DNA from 4 places in the Streptomyces sp. NBC_01190 genome. Region 4 is predicted to be linked to each of the others. Evidence: riboswitches for the same ligand, from Rfam matches in the RefSeq annotation. Region 4 holds a riboswitch; each other region holds the start of a gene.
What was found. A riboswitch is a leader RNA that binds a small molecule or an ion and turns the genes downstream of it on or off. The one in region 4 is predicted to bind cyclic di-AMP.

Region 1 (4,202 bases), 1.7 Mb from region 4:
TGCTCGCCTACGCGCCTGAGGTCCTGCGGCTGTCCGGCCGCCCCCGGGCCGCGTGGCCCGAGGACGCCTGGCCGCAGTGGGAGTCGCTCGGCTGGCTCGCCCCGGAGGCGTATCAGCAGCTCACCGGCGCCGGGGAGGAGAGCGGCGCGTCCTTCCGCGCCGCCGCCCGTACGCTGCTCGACTCCGCCGCGTGCCGCCCGCCCGGGCTCACCCCGGCCGGCCACCGCTGGTCGGTCCTCGACGAGCCGGAGTCGGTCCGCCGCCTTCCCCGGCTCACCGCGATGTTCCCGCTGGGCCCGGCGGACGACGCGGCGGCGTTGGTTCAGACGCCGTTGACCAGGCGGATATAGCGGACCCAGTCCCAGTTGGGACCGGGGTCGGTGTGGTCGGCGCCGGGCACCTGGGAGTGGCCGAGGATGTGATCGCGGTCCTTGGGGATGCCGTACTTGTCGCAGACGGCCGCGGTGAGGGCGGCGGAGGCGTGGTAGAGGGCGGTGGTGAAGTACGAGGGGTCGTCGACCCAGCCCTCGTGCTCGATGCCGATGCTGCGGGTGTTGTAGTCCCAGTTGCCCGCGTGCCAGGCCACGTCGTGCTCGCGGACGCACTGGGCGATGGCGCCGTCGGCCGAGCGGACGACGTAGTGCGCGGTGGCGGCGTGCTCGGGGTCCTGGAAGAGGCTGATGGTGTCGGTGAAGGTCTCCTGGGTCACATGGATCACCACCAGTTCGACCGGGTACGTCGAAGGGCGGTTGGCGGCCGTGTAGTTGGCGGTGCTGGCCGGCGCCCAGGCGGCGCCGGGGTAGTCGACCGCCGTCGCCGCGGACGCGGTGCCCGCTGCGACGGCCAGTCCGCCCGTGAGGGCCGCGCCGGCGCCGAGGGCGAGGCCGCGGCGGAGCAGGGAGCGGCGGTCGGGGTCTTCGGGGAGCGGGTGAGGCGCCGCGGCGGGGAGCGGACCGGAGGGCGCGGGACGGGCGTCGGGGTGCGCCTCGGGGTGTGTCCCGGGGTGTGTGCCGCTTCGTTGGGGTCGGTTGGCTCGTAGCATGGCGGGCTCCCGGTGGGGTCGGTCGTGGGGGTCGACTACTTGTACGGGTCCATGACAAGGGCGGAGCCTGCTCATCGTGGCGCCGGGACGCCCGGCCCGCCTAGGGCGTGTTTTAGAAGTCCCGTCTGTCTCACGGCGTCTGGCACGCACGCTCGCTGCGTTGTCGGGCTCATCCGAGTAGGCCCACTACGAGGACGACCCTCCGCCTTGCGATCGCACGCACCAGACGCCGTGAGCCCCGCCCTGCGGGCGGACGACGCTACTTCTAAAACACGCCCTAGCGATGCGCCCATGGTCAGAGGCCTGGACCTGTGGCGCCGATCGCATACGACCACCAAGCCCACCTCCTGTCGCCCCGTCACCGTGTCATTTCGTTGACATTCGCTCACTGAACGTAGCTGTCCGGTCAGCTTTACATAACAACTGACACACACTCACGTCACCGCTCGGCCACACCGAGTGCCCGCATTGCCCCGCTTGGGGGACTGATGCCGGATTGCTTCCGCAGCCCAACTCTCCGATTCGGCTTGGAAAACCTCTCCGGCTCTATTAACGTTCGATAACGCAGCGCGGTCGTCACCACCGCCGTAAGAGGCGGCACCGTGCGCTTGCCGAATCCCGTCCGCGGGAACCGGGGACCCAACACCTGGGGTGAATCGGGCAGCAGCCAGGCCCGTAGGAGACCTTCCTGCTCCGAACCCGTCAGCTAACCCGGTAGGCGAGAGGGAAGGAAAGGAGTGCGCCCACAGTGGCGTCGAACCAACCTGCCTACGCACCTGCCCGGCCCGAGAGTGGATCCGCCGGGGAGTGGGACGAGTTTCCCGCGGGCTTCCCCGTCGACTACCGGGCTGACTACCCGACAGATGGTTCGGCGGCCGGCTCGACCGAGCGGCCCGCTGCCGCCCCGCTGCCGCTGCCCCTTCCCGTCGCGGACCCCATGACCCTCACCGTGCCCGTACCCCGGCAGCGGACCCTTGCCCGTGGCTCCGCGGCCCTCGGCATAGCGGCGATGGCCGCCGTCGGGGCGGGCGGGGTGGCCGCCGCGGCGACCGGCACCGTAGCGGGACCCGGTCTCGCGCCGGCGCCGCTGCCCGTATCGGCGCCGGTCACCGTGCCGGACGCCGCGCCCGTCTCCGTACCTGATTCCGTACCGGATTTCGTGCCGCGGTCCGCGCCGCTCCCGGCGCCGGCCTCCGTACCGGAAACGCCGCCGGCGGCCCCCCGGTCCCGGCCGCAGCCGCTGCCGGAGCTGGCGCCGGTCAGCGCCCCCGCCCCCCTCAGCACTCCCGCCCCCCTCGACGCCCCCGCTTCCGACGAGCCCGCGACCGCGCTCCCCGACCCGGGCGCGGCGCTGCTGACCCGGATCGTCACCCAGGCCACCGAGGCCCGGGACGCCGTCGCCCGCGGCGAACGGGAAGCCGCCGACAAGGCCGCCGCGCAGCAGGCCGCTCGCGCCGCCGCCGAGCGGAAGGTGCGCGAGCAGGCCGCCGCCGCGAAGGCCGCCGCCGAGGCGAAGGCGAAGGCCGAGGTGGCAGCCGCCGCCCGCGCCGAGGCCGAGCGGGTCGCCCGGTTCGCCGCCTCCTACATCAAGCCGGTCTCCTGCTACACCCTCACCGCGGGCTTCGGCGAGTCCGACCCGTGGGGCAACATCCACGCCGGGCAGGACTTCAACGCCCCCACCGGCACCCCGGTCCACGCCGTCCACGGCGGTACGGTCACCTCGGCCGGCTGGGCGGGCGCGTACGGCTACCGGGTGGTCGTCGCCCTCGATGACGGTACGGAGCTGTGGTACTGCCACCTCTCCACGATGGTCGTCACCGCGGGCCGCGTCACCACGGGCGACACGATCGGCCGAGTGGGCGCGACCGGAAACGTCCCGGCGCCCCATCTCCACCTGGAGGTCCGCCCCTCGGGCGGCGACGCGGTCGACCCGCTGCCGTGGCTCGTGGCGCACGATGTGGCGGTCTGAGGCGGCGCGGTTCGCTCGATCGGGGCATCGGTTCGGCCGGTGGCCGGGCGGGGCGCCAGTGGACGCGCTACGGTGGCGGTGCGGCCGGGCGGGTCCCGGTCGTGAGGTGTACGACGGGGTGGGCGGGCAGGCGGGGTAGGACCCGATCGGCCCGTGTGACCCGTCGTCCCAAGAACGTTCCGAGGCCGCGTGTCGGGCCGGCGGGCCGCTCGCCCGAAGGTGGCCGCCCAGGCCATCCGTACGGGACGGGTACGGCTCACGGGCCCTACGAACGGCCCGGTCCGGCCCGCCGCGGCACCGTACGACCTGTGCTCAGCGGCGCGACATCCCCCATACGCCGGCGGTCCTGGCTACTCCCCCCCAGCCTGGGCCGCCGGTCCTTTTCCCGGCCGGCCGGCTACTCCCCGCCGCGCCCGGCCACGAGCCAGGACGCCGCCGCCATGCCGCCGGCCAGCGCGAACACCGCCGGCCACGAGCCGACCTTCTTGGCCAGCGGATGCGCTCCGGCGAAAGCGGCGACGTAAGCCCCGGTGAGTCCGGCCGCGGTCGCCACCCCCGCCTGCCGCTGCCAGGACCGCGCGGCCACCGCTCCGGCGGCGACCAGCGCCACCCCGCCCAGCTCCCGCCGCTTGGTCCACCGGGCCACTCCGTACCCGCCGACCAATCCGCCCGCGGCCACCAAGCTCGCCGACACCCCAGCCATCGTGTTCCTCCTTGTCAGCGCTTGTCGGCGCTCGTAAGCACCTGTCAGCGCGCGTCAGCGCGGTACGGCGCGGTGGGCTGCCCTGTGCGGCCCGGTACGCCGATCACCCCCGAGGCTAGCCCGCCGCTCTTCCCGCGGTGGGTCCGCGGTGGCTACGCGGTGCCGCCGTGGTTCAGCCGTGGCGCCGAAGCGGCGCCGCGGGCGCCCTGGGGCCCGCGGCGAGTCGTCGCCGTGCCGGAGCCGTGGCTCCTCCGGGGGGACGCGCTAGGCTCCAAACATGGACAAATGTGTCGTTGAGCGCGGTCGCTGATGGGGCGACCGGTGGCGGCCGGTCCGGCCGGGACGATGCTGGAACCGACCCCGCTGGGCGCGGCCGTGGCCCTGATCGACCGCGGCGGCAACGTGCTGGCCTGGACGGACGCCGCGCAGGCCCTCCTCGGGTACAGCTCGCGGGAGGTCGTCGGCCGCCCGGCGGAGAACCTGCTGAC
Region 2 (4,202 bases), 2.2 Mb from region 4:
AAGGCGACCGCAATGCTCTCGTCAGGCAACGGCCGGCACCGCCGTCCCCGACCGACCCCCGCGGCCGTGGTGACCATGGCGACGGCCGCCGCGACGGGCGCCGGCATCGCCCTTCCGCTCTTCGGCGCCGCCACCGCACAGGCCGCGGACCCCAGTACGTGGGACCGGGTCGCCTTCTGCGAGACCGGCGGCCTGTGGCAGGCCAACACCGGCAACGGCTTCTACGGCGGCCTCGCCATCACCCAGGACACCTGGGACCAGTACGGCGGTGACGCGTACGCCAAGCGCCCCGATCTCGCCACCGAGGCCCAGCAGATAGCCGTGGCCGAGAAGATGCTCACGAATCTCGGCCCGGGCGCCTGGCCGGGCTGCGAGGAGGGCACCGGTCTGCTGCCGGACAGCCCGCCCACCGATCCGACCGCCGCGCCCACCCCGGCGCAGCCCGGCGAGCACACGCCGGCTCCGACCCCGGACCCCTCGGCGCCGGTCGCCACGCCCACCGCCCCCACCGCGGATCCCTCGGCGCCCGCCACGACCCCCGGTGTCCCGGTCACGCCCACCACGCCGCCGACGACCGGGATGGGCAACCCGGGCGATCCGAGCGACCCCGGCGACCCGGCTACCGACCCCACCACCCCGGTGACGCCGTCCACCCCGCGGACCCCCGCGCCGCCCGCCACCGTCACGCCGCCGCCCGCCACGCCGGGCTCCGGCGCGAGCACGCTGGCCCCCACCGACTCCTCCGGCGCCACGGTCGCCCCGCCGGACGCGAGCAGCGGCACGGGACGGCACGCGAAGCCGTACAGCCCGACCGACGAGGAGCTCGCCGCCCAGGACCAGGCCACCCGGACCCAGGTCTTCGCGATCGCCGACGGCGGCCCGGCGAGCCCGACCGCTACCGATACCACCAACAAGGGTGAGGATTCGCGCACTTCGCCCACGGGTCACTACACGATCGGCGCCGGCGACTCGCTCTCCGGCATCGCGCGGGCCGAGCGCGTGGACGGCGGCTGGCGCCACCTCTACGACGTCAACCGGCAGGCGATCGGCGCCAACCCGAACCTCATCAAACCAGGACAGATCATCAACCTCGACTGAGAAAAGGGGAAATGAGGGTCGGCCGACAAACCGGACGTACCGCTCGCCTCCTCGCTGTGGGGATGTGACAAGCCTCTCTCGGGCCGCTGTGACCACCCGCTTGCGGAGCGCTGAAATCGACCGCTGTGACCTGCGGTTCTTGTCCTGACCCGAGCGCGTGGGCCCAGTTGGCCGACGTGATCGGGGTGTTTGTCCTATCTGCTGCCTTGTGCTTAACGTTTCCACGCTCGCCACAGCGGGCCCCGCCGGGCAGAACGCCGAGTCCTGCCGCCGCCCGACGGGAACAGCCGACGCGAAAGCGCCGCAGGCAGGAGCGGGGGACCCAAGGTCTTCCGCCGGGACCCCGGCCGTACGCCGCCGCAGCACCGGACAGCACACGCCCACGCTGCGGACGTACACCAGGACGGGGACCGGCTTGGGGTGAAGCCGAGATGGCCGCGATGAGCAACAGGCGGTCCGGCCGGGCAACTCACGCCCGAACCCGACAGCTCACCTCGTAGGCGTCGGTGAGGACTGAATTCATCATGGGTAAGCACCGTCGTGCCTCAAAGCTTGTCCGATACGCCGCATTCGCCGGAGTCGCCGGCACCGCGATCGCCGTACCGCTGATCGGCGCCACCTCCGCCTCCGCCGCTTCGGTCGCCACCTGGGACGCGGTGGCGCAGTGCGAGTCCGGTGGCAACTGGTCCATCAACACCGGCAACGGCTACTACGGCGGCCTCCAGTTCTCCCAGTCGAGCTGGGAAGCGGCCGGTGGCCTCCAGTACGCGCCGCGCGCCGACCTCGCCACCAAGGACCAGCAGATCGCCGTCGCCGAGAAGCTGCTCGCGCTCCAGGGCCCGGGTGCCTGGTCCTGCGCGTCGGCCGGCGGCCTGACCGCGGGTGGTCCGGCGCCGGACATCAACTCCGGCGGCTCGTCGTCCGCGTCGTCCTCGGCGCCCGCTCCGGCAGCGTCGTCGGCGTCGTCGTCGTCATCGTCGGCGGCCTCGTCATCGTCGTCGAACACCACCGCCCCGGCCCCCGCCAAGGCGCCGAAGCCCAGCACCCCGACCCACACCACCACCCACCACAAGGGGTTCCGCAAGGGCCACGGCGAGTACACCGTGGTCGGCGGCGACACCCTGTCCCGGATCGCCGCGTCGCACCACGTCAAGGGCGGCTGGCGGAAGCTGTACGACCTCAACCGCGGCATCGTCAACAACCCGGACCTCATCTTCCCGGGCCAGCACCTGCACCTGCGCTGACCACGCCCGCCGCGCGGCCTCCACACAGCCGCGCGACGGCTGTTGGCCGAACAGCGGATTGACGGCAGCCGAACCCCTCGACCGCCCCGGCCGGGCACGCCCTCCCCCAGGTGTGCCCGGCCGGGGTATTACGTCTCCGGTGCGGGGGCGAGCGCCTCCCCGGACGCCGAAGCCGGTTAGGCTCGTCCCGGAAAAAGAAGAGAAGACATCGAAGCCTGCTGAGAAGGAGACAACGTGCCGTCCATCGACGTCGTCGTAGCCCGGGAAATCCTCGACTCACGAGGCAACCCCACTGTCGAGGTGGAGGTCGGCCTCGACGACGGCAGCACGGGCCGTGCGGCAGTCCCGTCCGGCGCCTCCACCGGCGCCTTCGAGGCACTGGAACTCCGTGACGGCGACAAGAACCGCTACCAGGGCAAGGGCGTCGAGAAGGCCGTCCTCGCCGTGATCGAGCAGATCGGCCCCGAGCTGGTCGGCTACGACGCCACGGAGCAGCGCCTCATCGACCAGGCGATGTTCGACCTGGACGCCACCCCGGACAAGTCCTCGCTCGGTGCCAACGCCATCCTCGGCGTCTCGCTCGCCGTCGCCCACGCCGCCTCCGAGGCGTCCGACCTGCCGCTCTTCCGCTACCTCGGCGGCCCGAACGCGCACGTCCTGCCGGTCCCGATGATGAACATCCTCAACGGCGGTTCGCACGCGGACTCCAACGTGGACATCCAGGAGTTCATGATCGCGCCGATCGGCGCCGAGTCCTTCTCCGAGGCGCTGCGCTGGGGCGCCGAGGTCTACCACACGCTCAAGGGCGTGCTGAAGTCCCGCGGCCTGTCCACCGGTCTGGGCGACGAGGGCGGCTTCGCGCCGAACCTGGAGTCCAACCGCGCCGCCCTCGACCTCATCATCGAGGCCATCAAGCAGGCCGGCTACGCCCCCGGCCAGGACATCGCGCTCGCCCTGGACGTCGCCGCCTCCGAGTTCTACAAGGACGGCAAGTACCAGTTCGAGGGCGAGGACAAGTCCGCCGCCGAGCTGACCGAGTACTACGAGGACCTGGTCGCCTCGTACCCGCTGGTCTCCATCGAGGACCCGCTGTACGAGGACGACTGGGCCGGCTGGAAGGTGCTCACCGACAAGCTCGGCACCAAGGTGCAGATCGTCGGCGACGACCTGTTCGTCACCAACCCGGAGCGGCTCCAGCGCGGCATCGACAACGCCACCGCCAACGCGCTGCTGGTCAAGGTCAACCAGATCGGCTCGCTGACCGAGACCCTGGACGCGGTCGAGCTGGCCCAGCGCAACGGCTACAAGTGCATGATGTCGCACCGCTCCGGCGAGACCGAGGACGTCACCATCGCCGACCTGGCCGTCGCCACCAACTGCGGCCAGATCAAGACCGGCGCCCCGGCCCGCTCCGAGCGCGTCGCCAAGTACAACCAGTTGCTCCGCATCGAGGAGATCCTGGACGACGCGGCGGTCTACGCCGGGCGCTCGGCGTTCCCCCGCTTCAAGCACTGAAAGCGCCGCGGGCGCTGAACCGCCCAGGGTATTGAGCCGGACGGCTCGGCGCCCCGCCTCCGTATGTCCCCGCACCCGGTCCCGTACCGTGGGCGGGGACATACGGGATATACGGGAGCAAGGCGGCCGGCAGGAACGGCGAGGGGAGTCACGGCGTGGAGGCGGACCGGTTCTCCACCGCGGCCCGGCTGAAGGCCATCGGCCAGGAGGCGCAGGCCCGGGTCTACCGTGCCGCGACCCGGCGCCCGGTGCGCCGCAACAAGCTCACCGGGCGGGCCGCGCTGCTCGCTCTGGTGCTGTGCGCGCTGGTGGTGGCCCTCGCGTATCCGACGCGCCAGTACATCG
Region 3 (4,202 bases), 4.1 Mb from region 4:
AATGGGTGATTTGTCACCAATTTCCGCCACCCGGATGAGAGCGCGCCCCCCGCCTCGGACCCGCCTCGCCCCGGGCCGGGTCCGAGGTTCCCCGCTGACCTGGCCGCTGACGCGGTATCACGCCGTATCACTCCGTATCCGCTCCGTCCGGCCGTCCGGCCCGGCAAGAAACACGACCGCTTTCGCCGGACGAGTCCGAACGAGTGAGAGCCGACCCGGGCCGGCCCCCGCCTTCCCGGTTGGCCCATCCGTTCCGTGCCGGGCCGGATGGGCCAGGATGGGCGGTGTGCAGCTCACCCCGATCACCTGGCCCCGGCTGGCCGAGATCCTCGCCGAACGCGTCGCGACGACCCCACCGCCCGGACCCTGGTGGCGGGTCGCGGTCGACGGCGCCCCCGCCGCCGGCACCGGGAACCTCGCCGACGCCCTGGCCGCCGCGCTGCCCGCCCTCGGCCACCCCGCGCTCCGGGTCCGCGCGGAGAGCTTCTGGCGCCCCGCCTCGCTGCGCCTGGAGTACGGACACGAGGACGTCGACGCCTACTACCAACTCTGGCTCGACACCGGCGCGCTGCGCCGCGAGGTGCTGGAGCCGCTCGGCCCGGGCGGCACCGGACGCGCGCTGCCGTCGCTGCGCGACCCGCGCACCGACCGCTCCACCCGGGCCGATTACGTCCAACTGCCGCCGGGCGGCGTCCTGGTACTCGACGGACCGCTGCTGCTCGGCCAGGGGCTGCCGCTCGACCTCACCGTCCATCTGCGGCTCTCCCGGGCCGCGTTGGAGCGCCGCACCCCGGCCGACCAGCGGTGGACGCTGCCCGCCTACGACCGTTACGCGCACGAGGCGATGCCGGAGGAGGCCGCCGATGTGCTGGTCCGCGCCGACGATCCCCGCCACCCGGCCTGGACCGGCTGAACCCCCGCCCGGCGGACGGACCGCACCCCGTTCCCACGGCGGGCCGGGCCGCCTTGCCGTGAGGGCGCGCGCCCCGCTAGCGTCCACGAGCACCATGACTGTCGCCATCGCGCCGCTGACCACCGAGCACATACCCCTGGCCGCACAGCGCTACGACCGCTGGTTCACGCGCGCCCGCCGCCCGCCGTCCCAGCGCTCCTGGCTCGCCGACGGCCCGGTGCGGGGCGAGGAACTGCTCGGCAAGCTGCACACCGCGCCCGGCCTCGAAGCCTGCCGCGCGCTGGACGGCGACGGCAATCTGATCGGGCACCTCGCGGCGATCCCGGTCGACCTCACCCCCGACGACCCGGCGGGGCTCCGCAGTCACCCGCGCTCCGCGCTGGTCCCGCACGGCGGCCACTCGCTGCCCGCGGGCCGGGAGAGCGAGGTGCTGCGCGCGCTCTACCTGCGGGTCGCCGCCCGGCTGGTCGCCGACCGGCGGATGGTGCACTACGCGTGGGTGCCGGCCGGCGACACCGCCACCGCGCCCTGGTCCGACCTCGGCTTCGGCCGTGAACTGGTGCACGGCCTGATGGGCGTCAAGCCGCGCGGGCGGCAGCCCCGCGGTGTCGAAGGGCTCGGCATCCGCCGGGCGGGCCCCGGCGACCTGCCGCAGATCGGCCGGATGGCCGCCGAGTCCTCGCGCCGGCAGCGCGAGGCCGGCATCTTCCAGCCCCAGCCCGAGCGCGCGCTGGCCGCCCTGCGGCTGCGCTACGCGGACGCCCTCGCCGACCCCCGCTGCGGCGCCTGGATCGCGGCCCGCCGGGGCGAGGAGATCGGCATGGTGCTGCTCCACCCGGCGATCCCCGACCCGGTGGTGCCGGAGTCGTGCGTGGAACTGGCCGAGGCGTACGTGGAACCCGCCGCCCGCGGCGAGGGGATCAGCCGGGTGCTGCTCGCCACCGCCCTGGCCTGGGCCTACGACAACGGGCACCGCTATATGTCGGCGCGCTGGCCGTCCGCGTCCGGGTCGGCGGCCGGGCACTGGCCGGCCTTCGGCTTCCGGCCGGTCGCCTACCGGCTCAGCCGGACGCTCGACGCGCGGATCGGCGGCACACCGGGTACCTACTGAGCCGACCGTCTCGGCCAGAAAGCGAAATAAGCCGCCGATCCTGCCAATCCGGTCATTCAACCGCTCTTTATTCGAGGGCGTGAGCGGCATCACGACATGAACACCGTTCGAACAGGCGTGGACGCGTTCGGTAGGCGATCATGCCGGTTTGTCACGGTGGGTCCCCCGCTGCTCGACATCGGGTGAGCGGCGCGTACACACGCCGAAGACGGCCGGTCGCGGGGGGTGAACGGCCGGAAGATCCCGAATGCCCGAAAACTCGGCCATGGTTGCTCCCCGCGCCGAGCAGCGTCTAGCTTCCGGTCTGCGGGCCGACGCCCGCACCCAGACCGTCGGGCGGATCGCCTAATCCTGCCGCCGCCCGGAACGCCGGACACTCGAACACCGTGGCAGGAGCGGGGGACCCAGGTAAGTCGCCGTCACGCACCACGCGGACGGCTCGGGGTGAAGACACCGCCCGTATCCCGCGCGCAGCGCGCGCCGGTACGACGCGATGGCCGGGCATCTCCTGCCCGAACCCGACAGCTCACCTCGCAGGCGTAGGAGAGGACTCTTCCCCATGCCCGCAAAGGGACAGCATCGCAAGACCGGCCTCAGCCGGCTCACCCGTATCTGCGTCGTGGCCGGCACCGGGGCCGCCGCCCTCGCGGTGCCGCTGGTCGGCGCCGCCACCGCCTCGGCCGCGCCCGCCGCGCCGGCGTCCGCGACCACCCACCCGGCGGGGCACGCCAAGCCGGGCGGCTACGTGGTGGCGCCCGGCGACACGCTCTCCAAGATCGCCCGCACCCACCATGTGGTGGGCGGCTGGCACCGGCTCTACCAGGAGAACAAGGCCGTCATCGGGGCCGACCCCAACCTGATCCGCCCGGGCGAGCACCTCGTGCTGCACCCCGGCACGGCGCAGAAGCCCGCCGCCGCACCGGCGAAGCCCGCCGCGGCCCCCGCCCCGGCGCCGGCCGCCAAGGCCGCTCCGGTCGGCGTCGAACTCGCCGCCAAGCCCGTGGCCGCCGACTCCGGCTACACCAAGCCGGTCGGCGACGCCGCCATCGGCACCCCGTACCACGCCGAGGGCTCCATGTGGTCCAGCGGCTACCACACCGGGGTCGACTTCCTGGTCGGCTCCGGCACCCCGGTGCACGCGGTCGCGGCCGGCACGGTCTACTCCGCGGGCGCCGACGGCGCCTACGGCAACGACGTGATCATCAAGCACGCCGACGGCAAGTACACCCTGTACGGGCACCTGACCCAGCCGCTGGTGTCGGCCGGCCAGACGGTGACCGAGGGCCAGGAGATCGGCATCTCCGGCGCCACCGGCAACGTCACGGGACCGCACCTGCACTTCGAGGTGCGCACCACGCCGTCCTACGGTTCGGACATCGACCCGATCGCGTACCTGGCCTCGCACGGCGTCACCTTCTGACGTTCCGCACCCCGAGTCCCCCTGCCCGAGCCCGCCCGGCCCACCAGCCGGCCGGGCTCGCGGCTTCGGCTGCCCGGGCGGTGGCTGCCCGGGCGGTCCCCGGCCGGGCGCGGCCCGGACCGCTCAGCCGGGGAGCGTGCCCTGGATCTGCCGCAGAAAGGCCGCGTTGTCCGGCGTCTGGCGGATCCGCTCCAGCATGACCTCGAGACCGGACTGGGCGTCGCGGCCGCTCAGCGCCCGCCGCAGGCCGCGCACCACCGACAGCTCGGGGGCCGGGATCAGCAGTTCCTCGCGCCGCGTACCGGAGACGGTGACGTCCACCGCGGGGAAGATCCGCCGCTCGGCGAGGGCCCGGTCGAGGTGCAGCTCCATATTGCCGGTGCTCTTCAGCTCCTCGTAGTAGAAGCCGTCGGCGCGTGAACCGGTGTCCACCAGCGCGGTGGCCACAATGGTGAGCGAACCGCCCTCCTCGGCCAGCCGTGCCGCGCCGAAGAAGCGCTTGGGACCGATCAGCGCCGCCGCGTCCACCCCGCCGGACAGGGTGCGGCCGCTGCCGGCGGCGGCCGTGTTGTGCGCCCGGCACAGCCGGGTCAGCGAGTCCAGCAGGATCACCACGTCCTGCCCCAGCTCCACCAGTCGCTTCGCCCGCTCGACGGCGAGTTCGGCGACCGCGATGTGCTGCCTGGCCGGCTGGTCGAAGGTGGAGGAGATCACCTCGCCGCGCACACCGCGCCGCATGTCGGTGACCTCTTCGGGGC
Region 4 (4,202 bases):
GATGCGGACGCAGGCGCTGTGGAAGGTGGACACCCACATGACGTTGGCGCGCGGGCCGACCAGCTCCTCGACGCGCTCCTTCATCTCGCCGGCCGCCTTGTTGGTGAAGGTGATGGCGAGAATGGAGCCGGGGTGGACCTGCCGGGCGCCCAGGAGGTGCGCGATGCGGTGGGTCAGCACCCGGGTCTTGCCCGAGCCGGCGCCGGCCACGATGAGCAGCGGTCCGCCGGCGTGCTCCACGGCCGCGCGCTGCTGCTCGTTGAGCCCTTCGAGCAGCTTCGCGGGGTCGGCGACGGGGCGGGCGGCACCGTCGCGGTAGTGCGCGTCACGCGGCGGTCCGTCGAACCGGTCGCCGAAGAGGTGGTGCGGTACGTCCTCCTCTTCGGGACCGCCGGGGCCGCCGGGGTAGCCGGGACCGTCGGGGTCGCCAGGACCATCGGGACCCTCAGGGCCGCCGCGCCAGCCCGGCTCGCCGGGGTCGCCAGGTCCGTCCGCCGGCTCCGGCGGTTCGTGCGCCGCGGCGTCGGACGGGCCGTTGGCGGCGGCGTCGAAACCGGCCAGGAAGTTATCGTCAAAGAGGCTGCTCATCGCTGACCGAGTCTAGTGCCGCCGGTTCGGTCGGGGTCGGCTGAGCCGGGCTGATCGGATCTGGTCGATTCCGGTCGGCACATTCAGCACGCGGATGCCGTCGGTGCCCGCGCCGAACCACCGCCGTCGCCGTAACCCCTCTGTCGCCTTCCGTGACCGTAGCGGGGGGCGGCGAGGGGTTCGGCAAAACATTACGAAAAGGTATCGGGCCTATCGGACACCGCTCTTCCCAGCAGGCCACCGCTTTGGTTACGGTGCGGCACCAGGCAGAGCGTCCGGAAGGAGTCCGCCCGCCATGGCGACGCACCGTAAGGCCCGTACCGCGATACTGAGCGCCCCCGGCCCCCGAGCGGCCGTGGGGCTCACGACGGCGGCGCTGGCCACCGTGACGCTGATGACCGAGAGCGCGAGCGCGACTCCCGCGCCCGCCAAGCCCGCGCAGCCGTCGATCGCGTCGGTCAAGGCGAAGGTGGACTCGCTGTTCCACCAGGCCGAGGTCGCCACCGAGAAGTACAACGGCACCAAGGAGAAGACGGACCGGCAGAACGTCACCGTCAACAAACTGCTGGCGCAGGCGGCCCAGAAGACGCAGGCGCTCAACGACTCCCGCCGGGTGCTCGGGCTCTACGCCGCCGCGCAGTACCGGGACGGCGGTGACACGACCACCACCCGCTACCTCCTGGCGCCCGACCCGTCGTCGCTGGTGGACCAGGTACACCTGACCGACGTGATGGCCAAGCGGCAGAAGTCGGCGGTGGACTCGTACCGCACCCAGCAGGCGGCGGCCAGCCGGCAGCGGCTCGCGGCGGCCAAGAGCCTGGATGTGCTCACCGCCCAGCAGACCCAGCTCAAGGCCGCCAAGAGCGACGTACAGGACAAACTGGGCCAGGCGCAGCACCTGCTCAACAGCCTGACCGCGCAGGAGAAGCAGCGGCTGGCGGCGCTCGCGGCCAAGCAGGAGGCCGAGGCCAAGGCGAAGGCGGCGGCGCTGGCGGCCAAGGAGAAGGCGAAGGCGAAGGCCGAACAGGAGGCGGCGGCGGCCGCCGGCAGCAAGGGCGCCGACGCGCCCACATCGCCGGTCAACTCCTCGGTCGCCGAGCAGGCCATCGCGTTCGCGCAGAAGCAGATCGGCAAGCCGTACGTGTGGGGCGCGACCGGGCCGGACTCGTTCGACTGCTCCGGACTGACGCAGGCGGCCTACAAAGCGGCCGGCATCGACCTGCCGCGGACCACCTACGACCAGGTGAACGTCGGCACGCGGGTGTCGGAGGACGACCTCCAGCCGGGCGACCTCATCTTCTTCTACAGCGACGTCAGCCATGTCGGGCTCTACATAGGCGACGGGGAGATGATCCACGCGCCGCACACCGGGACGGTCGTGAAGATCGCGCCCATCACCGAAATGCCCTTCTACGGCGCGGTACGCCCGTATTGATCCGGCGATCGGCTCCCGGCGGCTCCCGAGACCATCGGCACGACCCTCCCCCCGGCCCCGCCAAACCCCCAGAAGCCAACACAACCCGAATGATCACAAAGCGATTTCGGTCACATTGCGATCCAAACTTCCCAAGCGCCGCTGAAGTTGACTAGCGTAGCCCGCTAGGTGACCTGCTTCCTGCCGGTGCGAGTGCCGGCACACGTCACCTCCGCTCAATCCGGCTCCGGCCGGAGCCGGGGACCCACGCAGTCAATATGGGGTGAATCGGGACGGACGCCGCAGGGCGTCGGGACCGTAGGGCGACCTTTCCCGCCCGAACCCGTCAGCTAACCCGGTCGGCGGTACACGGAGGGAGCGCCTCCTTGGCGTCGCACCGCAAGCCGCGTACCCGCATACTCACCACCTCCGCCCCCCGGGCGGCAGTCGGAGTCACCGCGGTGGCGGCCCTGGCGTCCGTCACTCTGCTCAGCGAAGGCGCGAGCGCCGCTCCGGCGCCGGCCAAGCCCTCCATCAGCGAGGTCAAGAAGCAGGTCGACAGCCTCAACCAGCAGGCCGAGGTGGCCACCCAGCAGTACGACCAGGCCAAGGAGAAGACCGACACCCAGCGGGCCAAGGCCAATCAGCTGCTCGAGCAGGTCGCGCAGAAGACCGAGAAGCTCAACGAGACGCGCCGGGTGCTCGGCCAGTTCGCGAGCGAGCAGTACCGCGAGGGCGGTATGGACGCGACCACGCAGCTACTGCTTTCGGCCAATCCCGAGGCGTTCCTCGCGCAGACCCACATGATGGACCGGGCCTCCCTCACGCAGGAACAGGCGCTGAAGACGTTCCAGATCCAGCAGGAGCAGGCGGCGATCCAGCGCTCCCAGGCCAGTGCGAGCCTGAGCGAACTCACCTCCGCGCAGGCGAAGCTGGCCGCCCAGAAGAAGAACGTGTCGGCGAAGCTGGCCGCCGCCCAGAAGCTGCTCAACAGCCTCAACGCCGAGCAGCGCGCGCGGATCGCCGCGATGAACAGGCCGCCGGCGTCTTCGACCGGGTTCGCCAAGTCCAGTGCCGGCGGTAGTTCGTCGTCCGGTTCGTCCGCGTCCAGCGCGAGCTACAACTACAACGGCCCCGCCTCCGGCCGCGCCGCCGCCGCGATCCAGTTCGCCCTCGCGCAGCGCGGCAAGCCCTACGTCTCGGGCGGCACCGGCCCCGGCGCGTACGACTGCTCCGGCCTCACCCAGGCCGCGTACGCCGCCGCCGGGATCAAGATCGGCCGCACCACCTGGGACCAGGTCACCGACGGCACGTCCGTCTCCGAGGCCGACCTCCGCCCCGGCGACCTCGTCTTCTTCTACTCCGGCATCAGCCACGTCGGTATCTACCTCGGCAACGGCCAGGTCGTGCACGCCCCGCACACCGGCGCCGTCGTGGAGATCGCCCCGATGAGCTGGATGCCCTTCGCGGCGGCCCGCCGCATCGCCTAGGACGGATCGCCCGGAACGGCGGGGTTTGCCGCGTGCGCCAGCCCCGCCGGATCAGCCTTTCCGGTCGGCCTGGCCGGCTTGTTCGGCAGGGCCCGCTCATCCAGCCAGGCCCGCTCATCCAGCCAGGCCCGCTCATCCAGCCAGGCCGGCTCGTTCGGCCTGGCCCGCTCGTCGGGCTTGGCCGGCCCACCCGCCACCTCGGCCAGCCGGCTCAGCGTCGCGTCCAGCGCCGCGCGTCCGGCGGGCAGCAGCGGCAGCCGTACGTCGGGGGTAGGGACGAGGCCGCGCGCGTGGAGCACCCCCTTGATGACCGTGGGGTTCGGTTCGCCGAAGGCGGCGGCCGACAGCCGGGCCAGCCCGTGCCCGAGCGCCCGCGCCCGGACGACGTCGCCCACCCGCCACGCGGCGGCCAGCTCCACGAACCGCTCGGTCGCCAGGTGCGCCGAGGCGAGGATCGCGCCCGCGGCGCCCAGGGCGAGCAGCGGCGAGACGAAGAGGTCGTCCCCGGCGAGCACCGCGAAGCCCGGCGGCGGATCGCCGAGCAGTTCCACGGTGTCCTGGTCGATGCCGCCGACCGCCAGCTTGACGCCGATGACCATCGGCAGCCGTCCCAGCGCGCGCAGGGTGGTCACGTCGAGCGGCTGCGCGGTGCGGTAGGGGACGTGATAGACGATCAGCGGCAGCGGGCTGCGCTCGGCCAGCCGGGTGAA

Region 1: another riboswitch for cyclic di-AMP. It lies ahead of OG519_RS14135 (peptidoglycan DD-metalloendopeptidase family protein); the one in region 4 lies ahead of OG519_RS21670 (NlpC/P60 family protein).
Region 2: another riboswitch for cyclic di-AMP. It lies ahead of OG519_RS12110 (transglycosylase family protein); the one in region 4 lies ahead of OG519_RS21670 (NlpC/P60 family protein).
Region 3: another riboswitch for cyclic di-AMP. It lies ahead of OG519_RS04535 (peptidoglycan DD-metalloendopeptidase family protein); the one in region 4 lies ahead of OG519_RS21670 (NlpC/P60 family protein).

The regions. Positions count from the first base shown of each region.
Region 1 is NZ_CP108580.1:3,425,612-3,429,813, reverse strand. It holds gene OG519_RS14145 (DUF4240 domain-containing protein) at 1-350, shown strand, start outside; gene OG519_RS14140 (N-acetylmuramoyl-L-alanine amidase) at 323-1,042, opposite strand; cyclic di-AMP (ydaO/yuaA leader) riboswitch at 1,642-1,778, shown strand; gene OG519_RS14135 (peptidoglycan DD-metalloendopeptidase family protein) at 1,791-3,011, shown strand; gene OG519_RS14130 (hypothetical protein) at 3,409-3,714, opposite strand; gene OG519_RS14125 (SpoIIE family protein phosphatase) at 4,024-4,202, shown strand, end outside.
Region 2 is NZ_CP108580.1:2,901,643-2,905,844, reverse strand. It holds gene OG519_RS12115 (transglycosylase family protein) at 13-1,098, shown strand; cyclic di-AMP (ydaO/yuaA leader) riboswitch at 1,466-1,616, shown strand; gene OG519_RS12110 (transglycosylase family protein) at 1,623-2,342, shown strand; gene eno (phosphopyruvate hydratase) at 2,577-3,857, shown strand; gene OG519_RS12100 (septum formation initiator family protein) at 4,013-4,202, shown strand, end outside.
Region 3 is NZ_CP108580.1:1,076,119-1,080,320, reverse strand. It holds gene OG519_RS04545 (uridine kinase) at 287-913, shown strand; gene OG519_RS04540 (GNAT family N-acetyltransferase) at 1,008-2,024, shown strand; cyclic di-AMP (ydaO/yuaA leader) riboswitch at 2,397-2,579, shown strand; gene OG519_RS04535 (peptidoglycan DD-metalloendopeptidase family protein) at 2,584-3,444, shown strand; gene rho (transcription termination factor Rho) at 3,568-4,202, opposite strand, start outside.
Region 4 is NZ_CP108580.1:5,150,553-5,154,754, reverse strand. It holds gene pcrA (DNA helicase PcrA) at 1-588, opposite strand, end outside; gene OG519_RS21675 (NlpC/P60 family protein) at 884-2,023, shown strand; cyclic di-AMP (ydaO/yuaA leader) riboswitch at 2,226-2,382, shown strand; gene OG519_RS21670 (NlpC/P60 family protein) at 2,389-3,492, shown strand; gene OG519_RS21665 (dihydrodipicolinate synthase family protein) at 3,489-4,202, opposite strand, start outside.